One region of the Agrobacterium sp. 5Ca39 genome, then DNA from elsewhere that is predicted to be linked to it. Evidence: riboswitches for the same ligand, from Rfam matches in the RefSeq annotation. Region 1 holds a riboswitch; each other region holds the start of a gene.

Region 1 (4,938 bases):
AATCTGCCATCAGGCGCACCGCGCCGACGCCGTTCTGGATTGTGTCCAGCAATGTCAGGCCGGTGAAGACACGGATCGTCAGTTTCTGCTCCTCGGGCCTCAGTGTTCCCCAGGAGGGGATGTCGTTGGAAAGCGGCACTTTTTCCGGAAGCCAGAAATTCGAGGTCAGGCGGTTCCAGACTTCCAGGTCCTTGTCGTCCTCGATGCGGTTCCAGTTGACCGCGCGGATGCGGGACACGGGTTTTACGGCGATGTTCATGGACTTTTCCCTCAAATCAGAGCGTGCAGGAAACGCAGCCCTGAACCTGCGTGCCTTCCAGCGCCATCTGGCGCAAACGGATGTAGTAGATGGTCTTGATGCCATTCTTCCAGGCATAAATCTGTGCCCGGTTGATGTCGCGGGTCGTGGCCGTATCACGGAAGAACAGCGTCAGAGACAGGCCCTGATCGACATGCTGGGTAGCCGCCGCGTAGGTATCAATGATCTTTTCAGGGCCAATCTCATAGGCATCCTGGTAATACTCGAGATTGTCGTTCGAGAGATAAGAAGCCGGGTAATAAACTCGGCCGATCTTGCCCTCTTTACGGATTTCGATCTTCGAGACGATCGGATGAATGGAGGATGTGGAGTGGTTGATATAGGAGATCGAGCCTGTCGGCGGCACGGCCTGAAGGTTCTGGTTATAGAGGCCTGATGCCATGACCTCCTGCTTCAAGACCTTCCAGTCTTCCTGCGTCGGAATGGCGATACCGGCCTTTTCGAACAAGTCGCGGACCTTTTCCGTCGCGGGCAACCATTCCCGGTCGGTATATTTGTCGAAATATTCGCCCGAGGCATATTGGGAGTTTTCAAAGCCCTTGAAGCTCTGGCCTCTTTCCACCGCCAGCCGGTTGCTGGCGCGGATAGCGTGATACGTCACGGTGTAGAAATAGATATTGGTGAAATCTATGCCTTCCTCCGAGCCATAAAAGATGCGCTCGCGCGCCAGATAACCGTGCAGGTTCATCTGACCGAGCCCGATGGCATGGCTTTCGTCATTTCCCTTTTCAACAGACGGAACGGAGGAGATATGGCTCATGTCCGACACCGCCGTCAGTGCCCTGATGGAGGTTTCAATGGTCTTCCCGAAATCGGCCGAATCCATTGCCGCGGCGATATTCAATGAACCGAGATTGCAGGAAATATCCTTGCCCATGTGACTATAGGAGAGATCGGCGTTGAACGCGCTCGCTTCGCTGACCTGCAGGATTTCCGAGCAGAGATTGCTCATGCTGATGCGACCGGCAATCGGATTGGCGCGGTTCACCGTATCCTCAAACATGATGTAGGGATAACCGCTCTCGAACTGGATTTCGGCGATCACCTGGAAGAATTCGCGCGCCTTGATCTTCTTCTTGCGGATGCGGCTGTCGGCGACCATCTCGTGGTATTTTTCCGTCACCGAGATTTCGGTGAAGGGCACGCCGTAGACCCGCTCCACATCATAGGGGGAGAACAGATACATATCCTCGTTGTTGCGGGCGAGCTCGAAGGTGATGTCGGGGATGACAACGCCGAGCGACAGGGTCTTGATGCGGATTTTTTCGTCGGCGTTTTCACGCTTGGTATCGAGGAAACGCATGATGTCGGGGTGGTGGGCATGCAGATAGACAGCACCCGCGCCCTGGCGGGCGCCGAGCTGGTTGGCATAGGAAAACGAATCTTCCAGTAGCTTCATCACGGGTATGACACCGGAGGACTGGTTTTCGATCTGTTTGATCGGCGCGCCAGCCTCGCGAATATTGGTCAGTGAAAGGGCAACGCCGCCACCACGCTTGGAGAGCTGCAGCGCCGAATTGATGGAGCGGCCGATGCTTTCCATATTGTCTTCCACGCGCAGCAGGAAACAGGAGACCAGCTCGCCGCGGCTCTTCTTGCCCGCGTTCAGGAACGTCGGGGTCGCCGGCTGGAAGCGGCCGGAAATGATCTCGTCGACCAGATTGCGTGCCAGCTGCTCATCACCGCGCGCAAGGGAAAGCGCCACCATGCAGACGCGATCCTCGTAACGCTCCAGATAACGTTTTCCGTCGAAAGTCTTCAGCGTGTAGGAGGTGTAATATTTGAACGCACCGAGGAAGGTCGGAAAGCGAAACTTCCGGGCATAGGCCTCGTCATAGAGGTCACGAACGAAATTGAAGGAATACTGGTCCAGCACCTCCTGTTCGTAGTAGCCCTCCGCTACCAGATAATCGAGCTTTTCCCTGAGGTTATGGAAAAACACCGTGTTCTGGTTGACGTGCTGGAGGAAATATTGACGGGCAGCAAGACGATCCTTGTCGAGCTGGATTTTTCCGTTCTCGTCATAAAGGTTCAACATCGCGTTCAGCGCGTGGTAGTCCAGGCCTGCATCGAGCGGCGTCTGGCTTGCGGCTGTTGGCTGTTTGGTGTCCTTGCGCAGCGCGCTAGCGGTCAGCGTGTCCAAAATCGTTCCAATCCATGTTTGACGTTGGCGACATCCTCCTCAGTGCCGAGAAGCTCGAAGCGATAGAGAAACGGCACTGCGCATTTGCGCGAGACGATATCTCCGGCGGATGCGAAAGCTGCGCCAAAATTGGTGTTTCCCGCCGCGATGACGCCGCGAATGAGATTGCGGTTGGAGGGCTCGTTTAAAAACCGGATGACCGGCTTCGGCACGGCACCCTTGGTGCCGCCGCCGCCATAGGTGGGCGTGACGAGCACATAGGGTTCCGACACCTGAGGCACGTCATCCTCAGCGCCGAGCGGCAGGCGAAGCAACCGCCGCCCCAGTTTCAGAAGGAAACGATGGGTGTTTTCGGAACGACTGGAATAATAGACGATCAGACCCATCGCCTGCCGCCTCAGCCGATCGAGCCGATCATGTCCGGCCGGAACCCCGCCCAATGGCGTTCACCGGCAACCACCACCGGAACCTGCATGTAACCGAGACCACGGACATGATCGAGAGCGTCAGCATCTTCGGAAATATCGACGATCTCATAGGGAACGCCTATGCGGTCGAGTGCGCGATAGGTGGCGGTGCACTGGACGCAGGCGGGTTTGCTGTAAACGGTGATGGTCATAATTTCCCTTTCGAAGCCATTTTGGACGCGGCAAAGCGTTGCCGATTGCAATCGCAATCGGGCGGCGGTGGTTTTGTCATTCAGGTGGGGCGTGCTCTCTCGGAGTTTCCTTGGGAAATCCGACTGGGTTCTCCTGGAACTGCTGAAAGCCGCAGAAAAATCACTCCCTACGCAGACGAGCGTAGCAACTCAAAAATATGCACTGGCATGACTTCACCCCGAAGCTTGTTCTGGAGGGGGCAGAAAAGGGCGCACGCAAATCATCTGCGTCTACACCTTCCTCCGGACACCCCGCCCGTGGACGTTTGCGCTCAAGGCAGGTCTCCTGACTTGCGGGTCACAACATCTATTCCGGCCTTCCCGGAGCGCTCAGCTCCAGTGACTCAAATCGGAACGATGCTCGCCGCTTACAGTTGCGGGGGCAGTTTCGGCCTTGCTTCACCACGATGGCGTCACGCACCGAATTCCCGTCTTAGCTCCCAATCCTTGCGAATCGGAAGAACCTCGAACACCACATATAGTATATGAGGAAATTTTCTCGTCAATAAATAGACACACAAAAGCCCCGCCCTGTGGATCAAAAAGATTCAACGCATGGTCAACAATGACTTAACGGCAGGCCGGACACACCGCGCGGGAGATGAAGATCTTAATCTATTCCCAGATATCGATATGGATATCGGCGGGACGGGCGTTTTCGATCACCCTCTTCCCGTTGGGAAGATCGTTTGCGAAAAGCTTGGCGTGGATCTGAGCTGCATCGAGACCATAACCCAGCCATCTGTTTCGCAGCCTCTCTTCCAGCACCGCGACGGACGGACCCACGAAGATAGTGAGATCAAAGCTTCCGGAAAGGTTTGTCCAGGGCGCTTCGTTCAGCAGCAGATAATTGCCCTCGGCGAGGATGAAGCGTGTTTCCGGAGCAATCGCACGGGCAGACGCAATGGCGATTTCACGGGAGCGATCAAACACCGGGACAAGCACCTCCTGCCCGCCCTTGCGAACGGCGGAGACGATATCGAGGAAGCCACGCACATCGAATGTTTCCGGCGCACCCTTCCTTGGCAGCAGTCCTCGCTCTTCGAGGATGCCATTGTCCATATGGAAGCCGTCCATGGGCAGAATGGCGGCCGTTTCGCCCCGTGCGCGCAAGGCGTCGCAAAGAGCATCCGCCAACGTGGATTTGCCGGCCCCAGGGGGACCGGCAATCGCGACGATGAAACGGGAGTGGCCTTCTGCCCGCTGAAGAACCTCTTCGACGATCGTCTCAAGCTTCAGCGTCATGCGGCAAGCGTTTCCTTCGGTGCTTCCTTGGCGCCGGTCATGAAGGCGACGGCATCCGACATGGAATAGTCCTTCGGATTAATGACGCACAGGCGCTTGCCAAGCCGATGGATATGGATGCGGTCGGCAACCTCGAAAACATGCGGCATGTTATGCGAAATCAGAACGATCGGCAGGCCGCGGGAACGCACGTCGAGAATAAGTTCCAGGACACGGCGGCTTTCCTTGACCCCAAGCGCGGCAGTCGGTTCGTCGAGGATCACGACCTTGGAACCGAAGGCGGCTGCACGTGCCACGGCGACGCCCTGGCGCTGACCGCCCGAGAGGGTTTCCACCGCCTGATTGATGTTCTGGATCGTCATCAGGCCGAGTTCCGACAGTTTTTCGCGGGCGAATTTTTCCATGGCCGGACGATCCAGCGCGCGGAAGAGGCTGCCCTGTATGCCGGGCTTACGGATTTCCCGGCCAAGAAACATATTGTCGGCTATGGAAAGTGCAGGAGACAAGGCCAGGTTTTGATAGACGGTTTCAATACCCGCCTTGCGCGCCTCAATCGGCGAACGGAACTGCACA
Region 2 (4,938 bases), 790 kb from region 1:
TCGCCCGCGCCCGCCTCTGCGCCCATTATTTCCACCATGCGGCCTGGCTGGATGATGGCGCGCTTCTGCGCAATGCCGGAGACCTCGCCGGTATTCCCGGGATACTCATTCAGGGCATGCGCGACTTGCAGGGGCCGCCCGTCACCGCTTTCGAACTTGCCGAGGCGTGGCCGGGAAGCGAGCTTGTTACCATCGATGGCGCTGGCCATTCGACGGGCGATGCGGGCATGGAAGACGCAATCCTGTCGGCAATTGCGCGATTTGCGAATTGAGCCGCTTGACAGACGGCGGATTCGGGCGCATTTCATTTTCCATGATCAACGAACGCGCACCCATCTCCTGCTCGTATTTTTGGGCCTTCCTCTAAGGGCGGCTCGACAGATCATATTGTCAACAAGCCGCCGTCAGGCGGCTTTGTTGTTTTCAAACGTCCTGACGGCACCGATAAGACCAAAGGACCGAAAAATGACCGAAGATAGCTCCCTGACACTGGAAAGACCGCCCGTCGTCATCATCCGTGGCGCGCGCAAGACGGATCTGCCCGAACTCAACGAGATGATCACGCTGCTGGCCTCCTACCACGGCGATGCGGCGGCGATCACGCCGGCGAAACTGGAGCGCGACCTGTTCGGCCCGCTGCCCTGGGTGCACGGTCTCGTGGCCGAGGCCGATGGCGCGTTGATCGGTTACGCCCTGCTTCTGCCGCTCTACAGGGCGCAAGAGGGCCGCCGCGGGCTCGAACTCCATCATCTCTTCGTGCGCGACGGCCATCGTGGCCATGGCACCGGCCAGCATCTGGTTTCCCGGGCCCGCGATATCGCCAAGCGTCTCGGCTGCGACTATCTTTCCGTCAGTGCCACGACCGGCAATGTGGCGGCGCATCGTTTCTACGAAAACATGGATTTCGCGCCTCGCCCGGTGACCGGCATGCGCTATATGCAGTCCATCGCCTGATTAAAAAACACGGAGACGACCATGACACGGATCGCCATTGCGCTCGCCCAGGATTTTGCTGACTGGGAGCCGGCGCTGCTTGCCGCCGCGGCGCGCAGCTATCTCGGTGTCGAGATCGTCTATGCCACGCCGGACGGACGGCCGGTAACCTCGATGGGCGGGCTGAAGGTGACGCCGGATACATCCTATGACGCGCTCGATGCCGTTGACATCGATGCGCTCGTCATTCCCGGAGGCCTGAGCTGGGAAAAGGGAACAGCTGCCGATCTCGGCGAACTGGTGCGCCGGTTTCGCGAGAGGAACCGACTGGTGGCCGGCATCTGCGCGGCGGCAAGTGCGCTGGCAGGCACGGGCGTTCTGAACGCCGTTGCCCATACCGGCAATTCGCTGGCTTCGCACAGGGCCTATTCGGCCTATAGCGGCGAGACGCTTTACCGCGACCAGCCGAAAGCGGTCAACGATGGCGGGATCATTACCGCGGCCGGCAGCGCGCCGGTCAGTTTCGCGGTGGAAATTCTGAAAAGCCTCGGCCTCTTTGGTCCGGAAGCCGAGGCCGAACTTCAGGTTTTTGCGGCGGAGCATCGCTGAGGCATAGCCGCCTCGGTTGTTTGCACTCCCCTACTCCCCGTCATTCCGGCCTTGAGCCGGAATCCAGCCGACGCGCATCTGCGCGGCGAGATGACTTCTTTCAGCCCAAGGACTTGGGCTGGATGGATTTCGGCTCAGGGCCGGGATGACGGAGGTGAGAACAGCGATGATTATCGCTGATCCAGCACCCGGCACACACGTGCTGTGTGATCGCCGCCCTCCCCGGCAATCGCCCGGCGAATATCGCGGCTGTTCAGATGCAGGCTGCGGCCGGCGGGTAAATTTGCACGTTTGATCTTGGCGAGTGCCGCCGCCACAAAGGCGGCCTGATGGTGTTGGAAAAAGGCAAGAGCCGCCTCATCCGCCGGGCTCGGGCCCAGTACCGCCTTGAAGGCGAGACGATGCACGGCGCAGTATGCGCCGTGACCGGGAACTGCAAAACGCAGCGCATCGAGTTCCTCACTCCAATCCGCTGCGTCCTCCATGATTCAGGCCGACTGGAAGCGGTTGAGGAAAAACGTGCTCAATGTTCCGAGCAAAGCCCAGAAGACGAAGCTCGTAACCGTAGCGGCGACGATGAACTGACGCTCCAGCGGCAGCGGCGCCAGTGCATGTTCGCCTTCCGGCGGCAGGGGCGCACCCACCACATGCGGCGCGACGATCAGCACCAGCGCCAGGACGATCGCCCAGGGTTCGCGACGGAAGGCGATCAGCGCGATGCCGCCGGCTGTTGCGGCAACGGTTGCGAGCCACCAGATCTGCCGTGCCTCAAGTGCTGCGGCGGGGCTGCCCGGCAGTTCCGGCGGCAGGCCGATCATCGGGGCGAGCATGACGGCGGCAAATCCGGCAACGCCCCACAAAAGCCCCTCACGCCAGCCGCCATTGGTGCCGCGCAGCGAAATCAGTCCGGTCAGCACCAGCGCATAACCGATCGCGGTCAGGACATTGGCGGCAACCGTATAGGCAGTGCGTTCGAAACCATCGGCCGGAGCCCAGGCCTCTTCATTGTGCTCGTGGGCGGGAACCACAGCACCGGGCGCCGTGGCCTCGTGGCTGTGGGCAGCTTCACCGCCCGCGCCCTCATAGGTCTCTGCCTGAAGGATGAGCGGCGTGGTGCCGAAAGCCTGCATGGCTGAAACGGCTAAGCCGCCGAGGATGCCGACGAGAACGGCGGTAAAGACGATATTGCGAAAAGACGACATGACATTCCCCTCAATGGCAGGGGAAGGCATTGGCATGACGCGTGTCATGGGCGGCATTGTGAACGGCTTCCACATGCGAGAAACCGACAAAACCGACAACGAACAGGCCAAGCACGATCGCCGTCAGCGATTGCGCGAAGCTGCCCGTTTTTGCTGAAACGGCTGAATTGGCCGTATTCTGGTGGATGGACATGGTGACCCCTCTCCGGCGCGACCCCGCGCCTCTGGATGCGGTCGAACGGCAAAGCCATGCGACCGCCTGCGATACACTTCACCACGGGGATACGAGACTGACACAGGGGGCATCGATCTTGCCACCCTGACATTCCGCTCTTCCGGACACCCCGCCGGCATGGACATTTCCGTGATGGCAGGTCTCCTGGCTTACGGGTCAAAACCTGAAACACCTTCCCGGCAACACCTCGCCTCAACCGGAAACGCCGGTTCGGTCGAAGGGTCTGCCAGTGGCATTTCGTTTCAGGCTCTCCGCTCACAGTTGCGGGGGCAGCCACGAATGAGGATTTCTCCCTATCGTGTTCCCTTTTCACCTTCCGGAACGCCCGGAAGGAACCATCACAGGGTTGTTATCCGCCGCGTGGGGACGGGAGTCAATGGGCACGCATGCCAACGGGACCCTCAGCGCGCCGGGATCGCCTTCAGATAGGCGGCGATCGCGTCGCGGTCCTCGGCTGTCAGATGCGCCATGTTCTGCTGCACCTTCACCATGGAACCGCCGACACTGTCGAATTCCGGGGTGAAGCCGGTTTCGAGATAGCTCGAAATATCGGCCTCGGCCCAGCTTCCGATGCTTTGCGAGCCGGGGGTAATGTCCGGAATGCGGCCTTCGCCTTCCGGATTGGGGCCGCCGGCCAGCCACTTGCCCTTCAGGAAGCCACCGAGCGCATTGCGCGGCGTGTGGCATTCGCCGCAATGGCCCGGACCTTCCACCAGATATTGGCCACGCAGAAGTTCGGCATTGGCATTGGCCAGCTCGACGCGCGGCGGTGCCGAAGGGTCGAAATACAGGAACTTCCAGCCGCCGAGCGCCATGCGCATGTTGAAGGGGAACGGCAGATCGTGGTCGGGCGCATCGTTCTGGCTCGCCGGCAGGGCCTTCAGATAACCGAAGAGGTCATTGATGTCCTTCTGCGTCATCCGGGCATAAGAGGCATAGGGGAAGGAGGGATAGAGATGTTCGCCGTTCTTTCCCACACCGCGCGTCATGGCATCGCCAAATTCCGCCAGCGTCCAGCCGCCGATGCCGTGCTGCGGATCAGACGAAATATTTGGAACATGAAAGGTGCCGAAGGGGCTTTTCAGTGCCTGCCCGCCTGAAAGCGTCAACAGCGCTTCACCCTTAGCATCCGGCGCGGCATGACAGCTTGCGCAGCCGCCCGCCCAGAACAGCGTCTCGCCATTGGCGAGATCCGGCTCACCGAGGCTCACCCAATGGCTGGGCGCCTGGCGCTGCGGCGCGGTCACCCATGCGAAAATCCCGTAGCCCGCAACGGCCGCGACCACGATCCCGCCCACAAGCTTCGTCCAAATGGAAGACATGCCCCTCTCCCCATTCTCCCCTGACAACGTCAGGTGTCTTTCGTGACGGAAAAACGCCGCCCGGGAGCGGCGTTTCAAACTCGTTCGATTATTTCTTCAGGCGATAGGTCTGGTGGCAGGTGCCGCAATCGGCGCCCAACGTCTGCATGGCGGTGGTTACACCCGCCTGATCGGTGGGGAGATTGGCGAGAATCTTATCCGCATCTGCGCCGAGCTTGGCGGACTTGGCCTTGAAGTCCTCAAAGTTTTCCCAGATCGCGGGCGCTGCCGCGCTGCCGGTCTCGGTGCCGGCGGGGAACTGGTCGGGGAAAGCCTTGGCATTGGTGCTGATGGTCGTCACGGCGGCCTTGACGGCTTCGGCGTCGAAAGGCTTCTGGCCCTTGGAGATGGCGGCGAGCGCTCCCATGGAGCCACCGATCTGCTTCATCATGCCTTCACGTTTTTCGACTTCGCCGGCAGCATAGACCGCTCCGGCGCAAAGACAGCCGAACAGCGTGGCCGCTGCGATTGTTTTCAGTTTCATACACTCTCTCCTTGATTCCGGCGGGCGCCGGACGCTTGATGGAACGCCGCGAGGATGCCCTTTCCACATGGCGAAAAGAAGTCACATTGCGGTGAATTCCATCGTGAAAACAGA
Region 3 (4,938 bases), on a different replicon from region 1:
ATTGGGCCCTTCTCGCCCCTATTCAGCATTTTCACCTCGAAGGTTTCTGCCGAGGCATGTGCGGATAAACCCGACCCCATGAGGAGGGCAACGCCTGCAACTCTTGCAAGCCTCAGCAATTTCATCATGCCATGACCTTTCTTGCATGATCGGCCCGTCCGTGGGCCGGCAGAAAACGAATGTGCGAAAAGCCGCTTCCATCAACCGTCGCAACGCATTCCACTCCGAAGACGGACGCTATCGTTGCCGGCGTCAGGACTTCGCGCGGCGCGCCGATGGCGATCATCTCACCGCGATGCATAATGGCGACGCGGTCGCAAAACATGGCGGCGTGATTGAGATCATGAAGGGCCGCCACAACGGTCAATCCCTGCCGGCGCACCAGATCGAGCAAGCCGATCTGGTGGCCGATGTCGAGGTGATTGGTAGGCTCGTCCAGCAGCAGAATATTGGGCTCCTGCGCCAATGCGCGGGCGATATGCAGTCGCTGGCGCTCACCACCGGAAAGGTGGTGCCAGCTGCGCTCCGCCTTGTCGGCCATGTCGACATTATCGAGCGCGGCCTCGACGATCGCGTCGTCATGCGAAGACCACGCCGAAAGTGGACCGAGATAGGGCGTGCGCCCCAATTCCACCGCCTGTCGTGCCGTGATGCGCTCGGTGGTTTCGGCCTGCTGCTCCACAAAAGCCAGCCGGCGAGCGAGTTCACGCCGTCCGAGGGAGGCGAGCGGATCGCCGCCGAGCATGACGTGACCCTGGCGCGGCTTGCGGATGCCGGCCAGCATGGAGAGCAGCGTGCTTTTACCGGACCCATTCGGGCCGATTATGCCGAGAAACTCTCCGGAGCCGACATCGAGCGAGACACCGCGTACGATGTCGATATTGCCTGCGCGAAATTTCAGGTCATGAGCGGATAGCTTCACGAACGTCCCCTCTTCTGTCCGAGGATGAAGGCGAAGGCGGGCGCGCCGACGAGCGCGGTGATAACGCCGATGGGCAGCACCTGCCCGGGAATGACGATGCGGGAGAGAATATCGGCGATGATCATGAATACCGCACCGGTCAATGCTGTCACCGGCAGCAGCAGCCCATGGCGGACGCCGACGAAGATGCGTGCCGCGTGGGGAATGACGAGGCCGACAAAGCCGATGGACCCGACCAGCGAGACCATCACCGCCGTCATGATCGCCGAAACCGAGATCAGTACTGCATAGGTCCGCCGCACCGGAATGCCGAGCGAGGCGGCCGCCTGCCCGCCGAAGGCGAAAGCATCAAGCGCCCGGGCGTGCCAGAGGCAAACCGCAAGACCGGCAACACTGACCGGCAGGGCCAGCCACACATCCGGCCAGCGCACGCCCGAGAGGTTCCCCAGCAGCCAGAACATGATACCGCGCGCCTGTTCGGCATTGGCGGATTTGGTGACGATGAAGGACGTCATGGCATTGAACAGTTGCGAACCGGCCACCCCGGCCAGGATGATGGCACTGTTGCCGTGCCCTGCACGCACCGCCAGAAGACTGACAAGCGAGAATGCGACGAAGGCACCGATCAGTGCCCCCGCCGGCATTGTCAGAAAGCCCGCCCCAAAGCCGAGAAGGGCCACGCCCACCGCTCCGGTGGAGGCCCCCGCGGAAATACCGAGAATATAGGGGTCGGCAAGCGGGTTGCGCAGCAGCGATTGCAGAACCGCGCCGGCAAGCGCCAGCGAAGCCCCGCAGCAGGCGGCCACGACGGCGCGGCTGAGACGATAGCTCCACACAATTCCCTCATCCAGCGGCTCCAGCGGATAACCGGCGTCAAACACCCGGTTGGCGATGGTTTTCGCCACCACATCGAATGGAATGGCGGTTTCGCCGATGGCCGCCCCGGCCATCAGCGCGCCGAGCAGCAGGGCGAGCGCGGCAAAAACCAGCCCTCCTCTGCCGAGATGGATTGAAAACCCGCTCACTTGGCGAGACCGGCAGCCGAAATTGCCTCAGCCAGCGTTTCAATGCCTTCGATCGTCCGGATGGTCGGGTTCATCGCCTGGGCATCCATCTCGAAGACGTGACCTTCCTTGACAGCTGGCATGATGCTGGCCACGGGATCGGTGGCGAGGAATTTCTGCTTGACGGCGATGTCGTCAGCCGGGAAACGGCGGCGGTCCATCTTTCCGGCCACAATCACCGAAGGATTGGTCTTGGCGATGGTTTCCCAACCGACCGTTGGCCATTCTTCGTCGCTCTCGATCACATTCTTCAGGCCGAGCGCCGACATGATGTAGCCGGGCGCGCCATTGCGGCCCGCCACATAGGGATCGATATCCAGTTCCGCGCTGGAGAACCAGAACACGGCGGAAAGCTTGCCGTTTGCGGAAGCAATCTTCGCGCGGGCAGCCTCTTCCCTTTTCTTGAGATCATTGACCACTTCTTCGCCGCGATCCTGGACGTTGAAAATCTGCGCAAGGTCGCGGATTTCCTGATAGATCAAATCCATTGTGAAGCCGGTCTTGCGCACGCCGTCGCCGCCCCCGGAATTGTCCTTGCCCACGCAATCTGCCGGCGAGGTGTAAACAGGAATGCCGAGTTCGGCGAATTGCGCCGGCGTACCGACAACGCCCTCGGGGCCGATCTGCCACTGGAACTGTGTTGTGACGAGGTCCGGCCTCTTTCCGACGACGGCCTCGAAGCTTGGATCATTGTCGGCCAGACGCTCCACCCTGGAATTGGCCTGCTCATAGCCCGCAAGGACCGGGCCGATCCACAGGGCCGTGCCAACGACCTTGTCGGCCAGCCCGAGCAGATAAAGAACCTCAGTCGTGCTCTGGCCGACGGAGACGGCGCGGGCGGGCGGCTGCTTGAAAGTGATGTCGTGACCGCAGCTTTTGATTGTCAAGGGATATACCGTTTCCGCAGCATTGGCGGTGGCGGCGGGCAGAACTGCAAGCGTAGCAGCGAGAAAGCCGGCGCGGACCGGCAGGCGTCCAGAATGAAACATGTGTTCTCCAATCGAAATGAAATCGCTTGTTCCAGAGCAGCGGCGTCAGAGCGCGCAGCAACCACGGAACGTCTTGTACGGAGAACGGTAACAGGACGCAAACCAAATGTTATGAAATAACATTACAATCTCCTCTTCCGGGCTTCCCCGCCCGTAACGATGGTTTATATTTTGACGGCAGGTCTCCTGACTCACGGATTTGCGCCTTTCATCTGCCTTCCCGCATTCCGGAGAATGCAGTGGCATGACGCCATCTGCGTCACGAGGATGAGCGGCAATCCGCTTACAGTTGCGGGGGCAGCCACGGCATTGGGCGATAATCATCACCCGCACCGTGTTCCCTATTAATCCCTTCGCCTTTCGGCTGCAGGAACCGTCGCTTTCTCACATAAGGGTCAAGGGGCAGTGCGTCAATCATCAAAGCATGTTTCTAGCGCAGCGGAACGCATCGCGTCGGGCGACGCCCGAAACAGGACCACCACATAATCAGTCGAATTGAGGCGGTTCAAAACTGCGCTTCAGCACAGCGATGGACCCGCAAGGGCGAAAATCCTCGCCGGACCCGAACCCGCAGGCTGCGGCGCCTGTTTCGACATGGTGGTAAGAGTTTCGATCACGACCAGGCCGGATTGCGTCAGAAAATCGGTCAATACGCTCTGGTCTTGCACGGCATCCAGACGGACGAGCTGATCGTCCAGATCGGCAAAATGCCGACTCACCAGCGCGACCGCATCTTTCTCCTCAACTGCGACGACCGGACCGACGATGTGACCTCGCCCGGCCGCCCGCCGCAGCGCGAAAGCCACCAGACGATCGACCTCGAAAAGGCCATAGCCAGTATTGTCGCGCAGAAGACGTTGCAGCACGCCCCGCCTCGATACGCCCAAAGCCACCCGGTCAATCGTCACGACCGCCGACAAATGATCTTCCGAGAGGGGCTCGATCCGTTGCTTTCTGCCAAGCCCCGGTGTCTGCACGGGGGAGCGCGCCCTGCCCCTGAACAACTGCACCTTTTCCGCATCTCCGGAAAAGCCGAGCCCTGCAAAAAGACGACGTGACACGCCCGTGGCGTTCAGCCGCAAGACGGTTGCCGGGTATTTTGCCAGAAGCTGCCGCACCAGCCAGGGCGCCACGCCACGCCCCTGCAGACGTGGCGATACGATGACCATGCCGAGCGTCGCGAAACCCTGATCATAGGGAAAGAGCATCGCTGTCGCGACAACACGGTCGATCTCGTCCAGCGCAGCGAGACCGACACCGCATTGCCTCAGGAAACACCATTCATTGGCGTGATAGCGCCATCCGACCGCCATGGAGAGGGCGTGCAGACGATCTGCCTCCACATCGGCAATATCCACGGTCCGCAACTCGAAACTATCGACTTTGAGCAGCTCCATCGCAAACGGCTCTCACTCCCTCCAGCGCGGGGAACCAGCGTTCCCGGCGTCCAAGCCATGACGTCCGAGGATAACGAGCCATGCCAGCACGAATTTTCTGAAAGCACTGGAAGGACACAACAATCTACCGAAATACCTCGCTTTTCAGCAGATAAACGCCTTCGGCCGTTCTAAGCTTTTGCAATGAGCAATGCGGCCATCATAACGGGCCAATGGGGACGACCATGAACGCAATCGAAATCCTTGAGCGTCTCGTCGCCTTTCCGTCAGTGGTGGGAACGGCCAATGGCGACATTGCCGGATGGATTGCCGAATATTTGGAAAGCCATGGCGCAAGAGTATCCGTGATTCCGGGGCCGGAGGGAGACCGCGCCAATCTCTTCGCCACCTTCGGACCGGCCGATCGGGCCGGTTACATTCTGTCCGGCCACATGGATGTGGTACCCGCCGGAGAACCGGAATGGTCTTCCGATCCTTTCCGGCTGAGAACGGAAAACGACAGGCTTTACGGACGCGGGACGACCGACATGAAAGGTTTTCTGGCAACCGTCCTCGCCGCAGCCCCT
Region 4 (4,938 bases), 100 kb from region 1:
ATGCGCCTTTATGTCGATGTCCAGACCCGCATCTTTCAGCACGGCGAGATCGGCAATGGTGGATTTTGAACCGCACAGCAAAACCAGCCGGCAATCGGCGGGAATGGTCTCGCCCGGCCGCACGCGGATCAGTTCCACGTCCGGCTCCATGTCCAGAGGGTCGAGATCATCGAAATTGGAAATGTGCGGCAGGATCGGCACGGCGATGCGGATCTTTGCGCCGGGTTTTCGCTCAGCCGGGCCGGAAAGACCGAGCGCGTCCTCAGCCGGCAGTTTCGTGGCATCGGAGAAATGCGGCAGAAGGCCTATCGAGGCCCAGCCTGTCCTTTTCTGAATTATCCGCATGCCGTCCGAAAACAACGCGGGATCACCGCGAAAGCGGTTGACGATGAAACCTTCGATCATCGCCGCATCGTCAGGTTCGAGTACGACTTTGGTACCGACAAGGCTGGCGATGACGCCGCCGCGGTCAATATCGCCGATGAGGATCACAGGCGCGTCAGCCGCTCTCGCAAACCCCATATTGGCGATATCATTGGCACGCAGATTGATTTCGGATGCGCTGCCCGCCCCCTCCACCAGCACCAGATCGGCCTGTTGTTTCAGGCGGTTGAAGCTATCCAGCACGCGCGGCATCAACCCGGCTTTCAGGTGCTGGTAATCGGCTGCCCTGGCATTGCCGGCGATTTTGCCCTGAACCACCACCTGTGCCCCGGTCTCGCTCTGCGGTTTCAGAAGAACCGGATTCATGTGGACAGAGAGGGGTACGCCAGCGGCCCGCGCCTGCAGCGCCTGTGCTCGGCCGATCTCGCCGCCGTCGGCGGTAACGGCCGCATTATTCGACATGTTCTGTGGTTTGAACGGCATGACGGACAGGCCGCGCCTGACGAAGGCGCGGGCTAGACCGGCCACCATCAGCGATTTGCCGACATCCGAGCCGGTTCCCTGAAACATCAGAACCCGTGCGGCCATGTCAGAATTCTATCCCTGGCTGTGCTTTCACGCCCGCCTTGAAATGATGTTTTACCAGCGTCATCTCCGTCACCATGTCGGCGGCGTCGATCAGCGGTTGCTTGGCATTGCGGCCGGTGACGATGATGTGCAGATCGGGCCGACGGCTGGCCAGCGTCGTCACGACCTCGTCAAGCGGCAGGTAATCATAACGCAATGCGATATTCAGTTCGTCGAGTATCAGCAGGCCGATCGTCTGGTCAGCCATCAGTGTCACGGCTTCTTCCCACGCCTTCGCGGCAGCGGCAACATCGCGCTTCAGATCCTGCGTATCCCAGGTGAAGCCTTCACCCATGGTACGCCACACCACCTTGTCACCGAACAGAGCCAGCGCCTGCTGTTCGCCGGTCGACCATGCACCCTTGATGAATTGCACGACGCCGACCCTGCGCCCGATGCCGAGCATACGCAACGCAAGGCCGAAGGCGGCCGTGGACTTGCCCTTGCCGGGGCCGGTATTGATCATCAGCAGACCTTTTTCGATGGTCTTTGCCGCGACTTCGGCATCCTGCACCGTCTTGCGGTTGACCATTTTCTGCCGATGGCGCTCGGCTTCGTTGTCGCTGATGTCGCGTGTCATCGCATATTCCTTCTTCACTCCAGCAGCCGGGAACTTATCCCTGCCCTTCGGAGCGGCGACTATACCCAATTTGCCGCACCCGGCAATGCGCGAGCCACAGGGGGGCGGCATTGACCCCAAAGCCCGTTCGGCCTAAGGGTAAGGAACTGACGGTCTTTCCCCGGCAACGGGAAAAGCTAAGAGGGAACACGGTTCCACCCTGAAACGGGTCATTCCGTGGCTGCCCCCGCAACTGTAAGCGGCAAGCCCGCACCGTAAAGCCACTGGACCAGAGAGACGGTTCGGGAAGGCGGTGTCCGGGCGCTCATCGAGCCGCAAGCCAGGAGACCTGCCGCTTCAGGAAAAACGTCTACCGGGCGGGGTGCTCCGGTCAGTCGATAACGTCGAACAGCCGGTCTGTGCCTGTGCGCATACCGTTTTCGATATCCGCACCCCGAAGAATTTGACTTGGCGCGGGAACGATACGGTTTGGATATTTCAGCGACATCTTCATTTGCTGGTGGAAACGCGCAGGATGAAACGGCGTCCGGTGTGGTCGTTTTCGTTTGCCGAAGCTGTCGCGACGAAGCTGATCCCAGCGCCGAGCCACGTGCCGGTTCACGTCTTGCCGAGGCCGTCACCGCAGAGGCGGAAGCGTCCGGCATCGCGGTCCGTTCCGTCAATTGTCTCGCCAACTGCAAACGTGGCCTCAGTGCCGTGCTGCGCAGCGCCAATGGCTGGTCCTATGTGTTTGGTGGGCTGACACCCGACGATGCAGGGGACCTGCTGACCGGCGCGCGGCTTCTTTCTGCGTCTTCAGATGGCCTGATGCCCTGGCGCGGCCGCCCCGAACCATTAAAGCGCGGCATGGTGGCGCGCATTCCCCCATTCGATTTTACCGAGGAGAGATCATGAGCAACCATCTGGACCGCGTTCCCTGCACCATCGTCACCGGTTTTCTAGGGGCGGGAAAAACGACGCTGTTGCGGGGTCTTCTGGAAAAGCTGGACGGCAAGCGGCTCGCAATCATCGTCAATGAATTCGGCGATATCGGTATCGACGGCGAAATCCTGAAAGGCTGCGGCATTGAAAGCTGCCCCGAAGAAAACATCGTCGAACTGGCCAACGGCTGTATCTGCTGCACGGTGGCTGACGATTTCCAGCCCGCGATCGAACAAATTCTCAGCCGCCAGACGAAGGTGGAGCATATCCTGATCGAGACCTCTGGTCTTGCCCTGCCTAAGCCGCTGGTCCAGGCTTTCCAATGGCCGGCCATCAAGAGCCGCGTGACCGTGGACGCCGTCGTGGCCGTGGTGGATGGCGCCGCCCTTGCTGAAGGAAAGGTCGCGCACGACATGGAGGCGCTCGCTGCTCAGAGGGCCAATGACGAGGCGCTTGATCACGATGATCCGGTTGAGGAAGTTTTCGAGGACCAGGTCGCCTGCGCCGATCTCATCGTTCTCACGAAGGCCGATCTCCTTGATGAAGCCGGCCTCGACAAGGCGAGGGCGCATGTGCTCGAACATCTGCCGAAGGCCGCGAAGATCGTTGTGGCCTCCAATGGCGCCATCGACCCCGCCGTGCTGATCGGTCTTGGTCTTGCCGTTGAAGAGGATATCGAAAACCGCCGCACCCACCATGACGGTGAACTCGACCATGAACACGACGATTTCGACAGCTTCGTCATCGACCTGCCGGCTGTGGCCGATCCGGAAGCACTGGCGGCGCGCATTGCCGAAACGGCTGCGGCTGAAAACGTCCTGCGCATCAAGGGCTTTGTCGAAGTTTCCGCCAAGCCCATGCGTCTGCAGGTGCAGGCGGTCGGAAGCCGGGTCAATCATTATTACGACCGCCCCTGGGCAGCGGGCGAGCAGCGCCGCAGCCGACTGGTCATTATCGGCGAAAAGGGCATCAATCGCGAAAAGATCGAACAGATGCTGGCCGCCTGACGATGCATATTCTTGCCACCACATCCTCGTCTCTCGACGATCTGATCGAGCCGGTTGACCTCAACCAGCCTCGATCGGATGTGGTGATGCTGTCGTTTTCGACAAGCGATCTTGCCGGGCTTGAGCAGGCGTGGCGACAGGCGGACAGTGTGCTCCCCAGCCTGTCCGCCGCAAACCTCGCCGAGCTTCGCCATCCCATGTCGGTTGACCTGTGGATCGAAAAGACGGCGGAGCATGCCACGGTCATCCTTGTCCGAATCCTCGGTGGAGCGGAACGCTGGCGTTATGGAGTCGATCAGCTTTCCAGCATGGCGCGCCGACGTGGGATAAAGCTTCTGCTTCTGCCCGGCGAATGCAGTGAAAGGGACGAAAAGCTCGAAGCGGCGTCGACCGTGGACACACACATCCTGGCATCCGTCCTTTCCTTTTTCCGCGAAGGCGGAAGAGATAATATGGGTCGTCTTGCCGGTGGCCTCGCCGCTCTGGCAAGAGATGACGCATGGCCGATGATAGAAGCTGAACCATTGCCGAAAGCCGGCTTTTATCGGCCGGGGGTGGGGGTGTTAGGGAAAATGGAGGCCTGCTCTGGCTTCCCGGCTGCCGCGCCCGTTCTGCCTATTGTCTTTTATCGCTCCATGTTGCTGGCTGCGGATGCAGCGCCGGTGGATGCGCTCTTTCACGCGCTTTGCGAGCGCGGTTTCTCCCCGGTGCCGATTTTTGTCAGCGGCCTGAAGGATGGCGATGCCCTTCGCTTTCTCGAAAAGGCGCTGAGAGATATTCAGCCCGCTGCCATCCTTGCTGCGACGGCCTTTGCCAGTCAGAGCGATGCCGATGGCCATACGCTGTTCGATCGGCTTGGCGTTCCCGTTTTCCAGGTCGCCATGGCGACGACCCGCCGCGACGGCTGGGCGGCGAATGCGCGTGGACTAAACCCGTCCGATCTAGCCATGCATATTGTGCTGCCTGAACTGGATGGCCGGATTTTCGCAGGCGTGATTTCATTCAAACAGCCTTGGACCGATGGCGGTATCAGTCTCGTAAACATGCCGGAGGCGGATCGTGTCGAACAGGTGGCAAGCCGCATCGCGGCCTTCCTGCGTCTGAAAAATACCTCGCCGGAGGAGCGGCGCATTGTCGTTCTGATGCCGGATTATCCGGGTGCAGCCCCGGGGCGAACCGGTTACGCCGTTGGTCTGGATGTGCCGCAAAGCGTGCTCGAAATGCTGCGAGATCTTGCAGATGCCGGCTATTGCGTCGAAGATATTCCCGAAACGGCAAGGGCGCTGCTCGGTCGCCTTGAGCAGCAGGAAGCGACGATCGATCTTGCCGATTATCGAGGTTTTCTTTCGGGTTTGCCTGACGATGCCGCGGCCTCCTTGAGTGCGACATGGGGAGCTGCGGAAAGTGATGAAGCTTTCG

What was found. A riboswitch is a leader RNA that binds a small molecule or an ion and turns the genes downstream of it on or off. The one in region 1 is predicted to bind cobalamin.
Region 2: it holds a riboswitch for cobalamin, as region 1 does, so the genes downstream of both, ACZ47E_RS02555 (CbtB domain-containing protein) here and nrdH (glutaredoxin-like protein NrdH) in region 1, are expected to answer to the same signal.
Region 3: it holds a riboswitch for cobalamin, as region 1 does, so the genes downstream of both, ACZ47E_RS16415 (ABC transporter substrate-binding protein) here and nrdH (glutaredoxin-like protein NrdH) in region 1, are expected to answer to the same signal.
Region 4: it holds a riboswitch for cobalamin, as region 1 does, so the genes downstream of both, ACZ47E_RS12080 (DUF1636 family protein) here and nrdH (glutaredoxin-like protein NrdH) in region 1, are expected to answer to the same signal.

What each region holds. Positions count from the first base shown of each region.
Region 1 covers NZ_AP026436.1:2,564,767-2,569,704, reverse strand. Annotated here, with positions in the region: gene nrdF (class 1b ribonucleoside-diphosphate reductase subunit beta) at 1-259, opposite strand, end outside; gene nrdE (class 1b ribonucleoside-diphosphate reductase subunit alpha) at 276-2,462, opposite strand; gene nrdI (class Ib ribonucleoside-diphosphate reductase assembly flavoprotein NrdI) at 2,450-2,848, opposite strand; gene nrdH (glutaredoxin-like protein NrdH) at 2,860-3,081, opposite strand; cobalamin riboswitch at 3,380-3,603, opposite strand; gene ACZ47E_RS12540 (nucleoside triphosphate hydrolase) at 3,736-4,365, opposite strand; gene ACZ47E_RS12535 (ATP-binding cassette domain-containing protein) at 4,362-4,938, opposite strand, start outside.
Region 2 covers NZ_AP026436.1:528,387-533,324, reverse strand. Annotated here, with positions in the region: gene pip (prolyl aminopeptidase) at 1-272, shown strand, start outside; gene ACZ47E_RS02575 (GNAT family N-acetyltransferase) at 466-954, shown strand; gene ACZ47E_RS02570 (type 1 glutamine amidotransferase family protein) at 976-1,542, shown strand; gene ACZ47E_RS02565 (hypothetical protein) at 1,713-2,027, opposite strand; gene ACZ47E_RS02560 (CbtA family protein) at 2,031-2,744, opposite strand; gene ACZ47E_RS02555 (CbtB domain-containing protein) at 2,755-2,937, opposite strand; cobalamin riboswitch at 3,097-3,334, opposite strand; gene ACZ47E_RS02550 (c-type cytochrome) at 3,381-4,301, opposite strand; gene ACZ47E_RS02545 (c-type cytochrome) at 4,390-4,824, opposite strand.
Region 3 covers NZ_AP026437.1:568,910-573,847, reverse strand. Annotated here, with positions in the region: gene ACZ47E_RS16430 (pseudoazurin) at 1-128, opposite strand, end outside; gene ACZ47E_RS16425 (ABC transporter ATP-binding protein) at 125-922, opposite strand; gene ACZ47E_RS16420 (FecCD family ABC transporter permease) at 919-1,947, opposite strand; gene ACZ47E_RS16415 (ABC transporter substrate-binding protein) at 1,944-2,975, opposite strand; cobalamin riboswitch at 3,135-3,368, opposite strand; gene ACZ47E_RS16410 (GNAT family N-acetyltransferase) at 3,494-4,372, opposite strand; gene argE (acetylornithine deacetylase) at 4,597-4,938, shown strand, end outside.
Region 4 covers NZ_AP026436.1:2,460,807-2,465,744, reverse strand. Annotated here, with positions in the region: gene ACZ47E_RS12090 (cobyric acid synthase) at 1-972, opposite strand, end outside; gene cobO (cob(I)yrinic acid a,c-diamide adenosyltransferase) at 974-1,591, opposite strand; cobalamin riboswitch at 1,725-1,941, shown strand; gene ACZ47E_RS12080 (DUF1636 family protein) at 2,060-2,485, shown strand; gene cobW (cobalamin biosynthesis protein CobW) at 2,482-3,519, shown strand; gene cobN (cobaltochelatase subunit CobN) at 3,522-4,938, shown strand, end outside.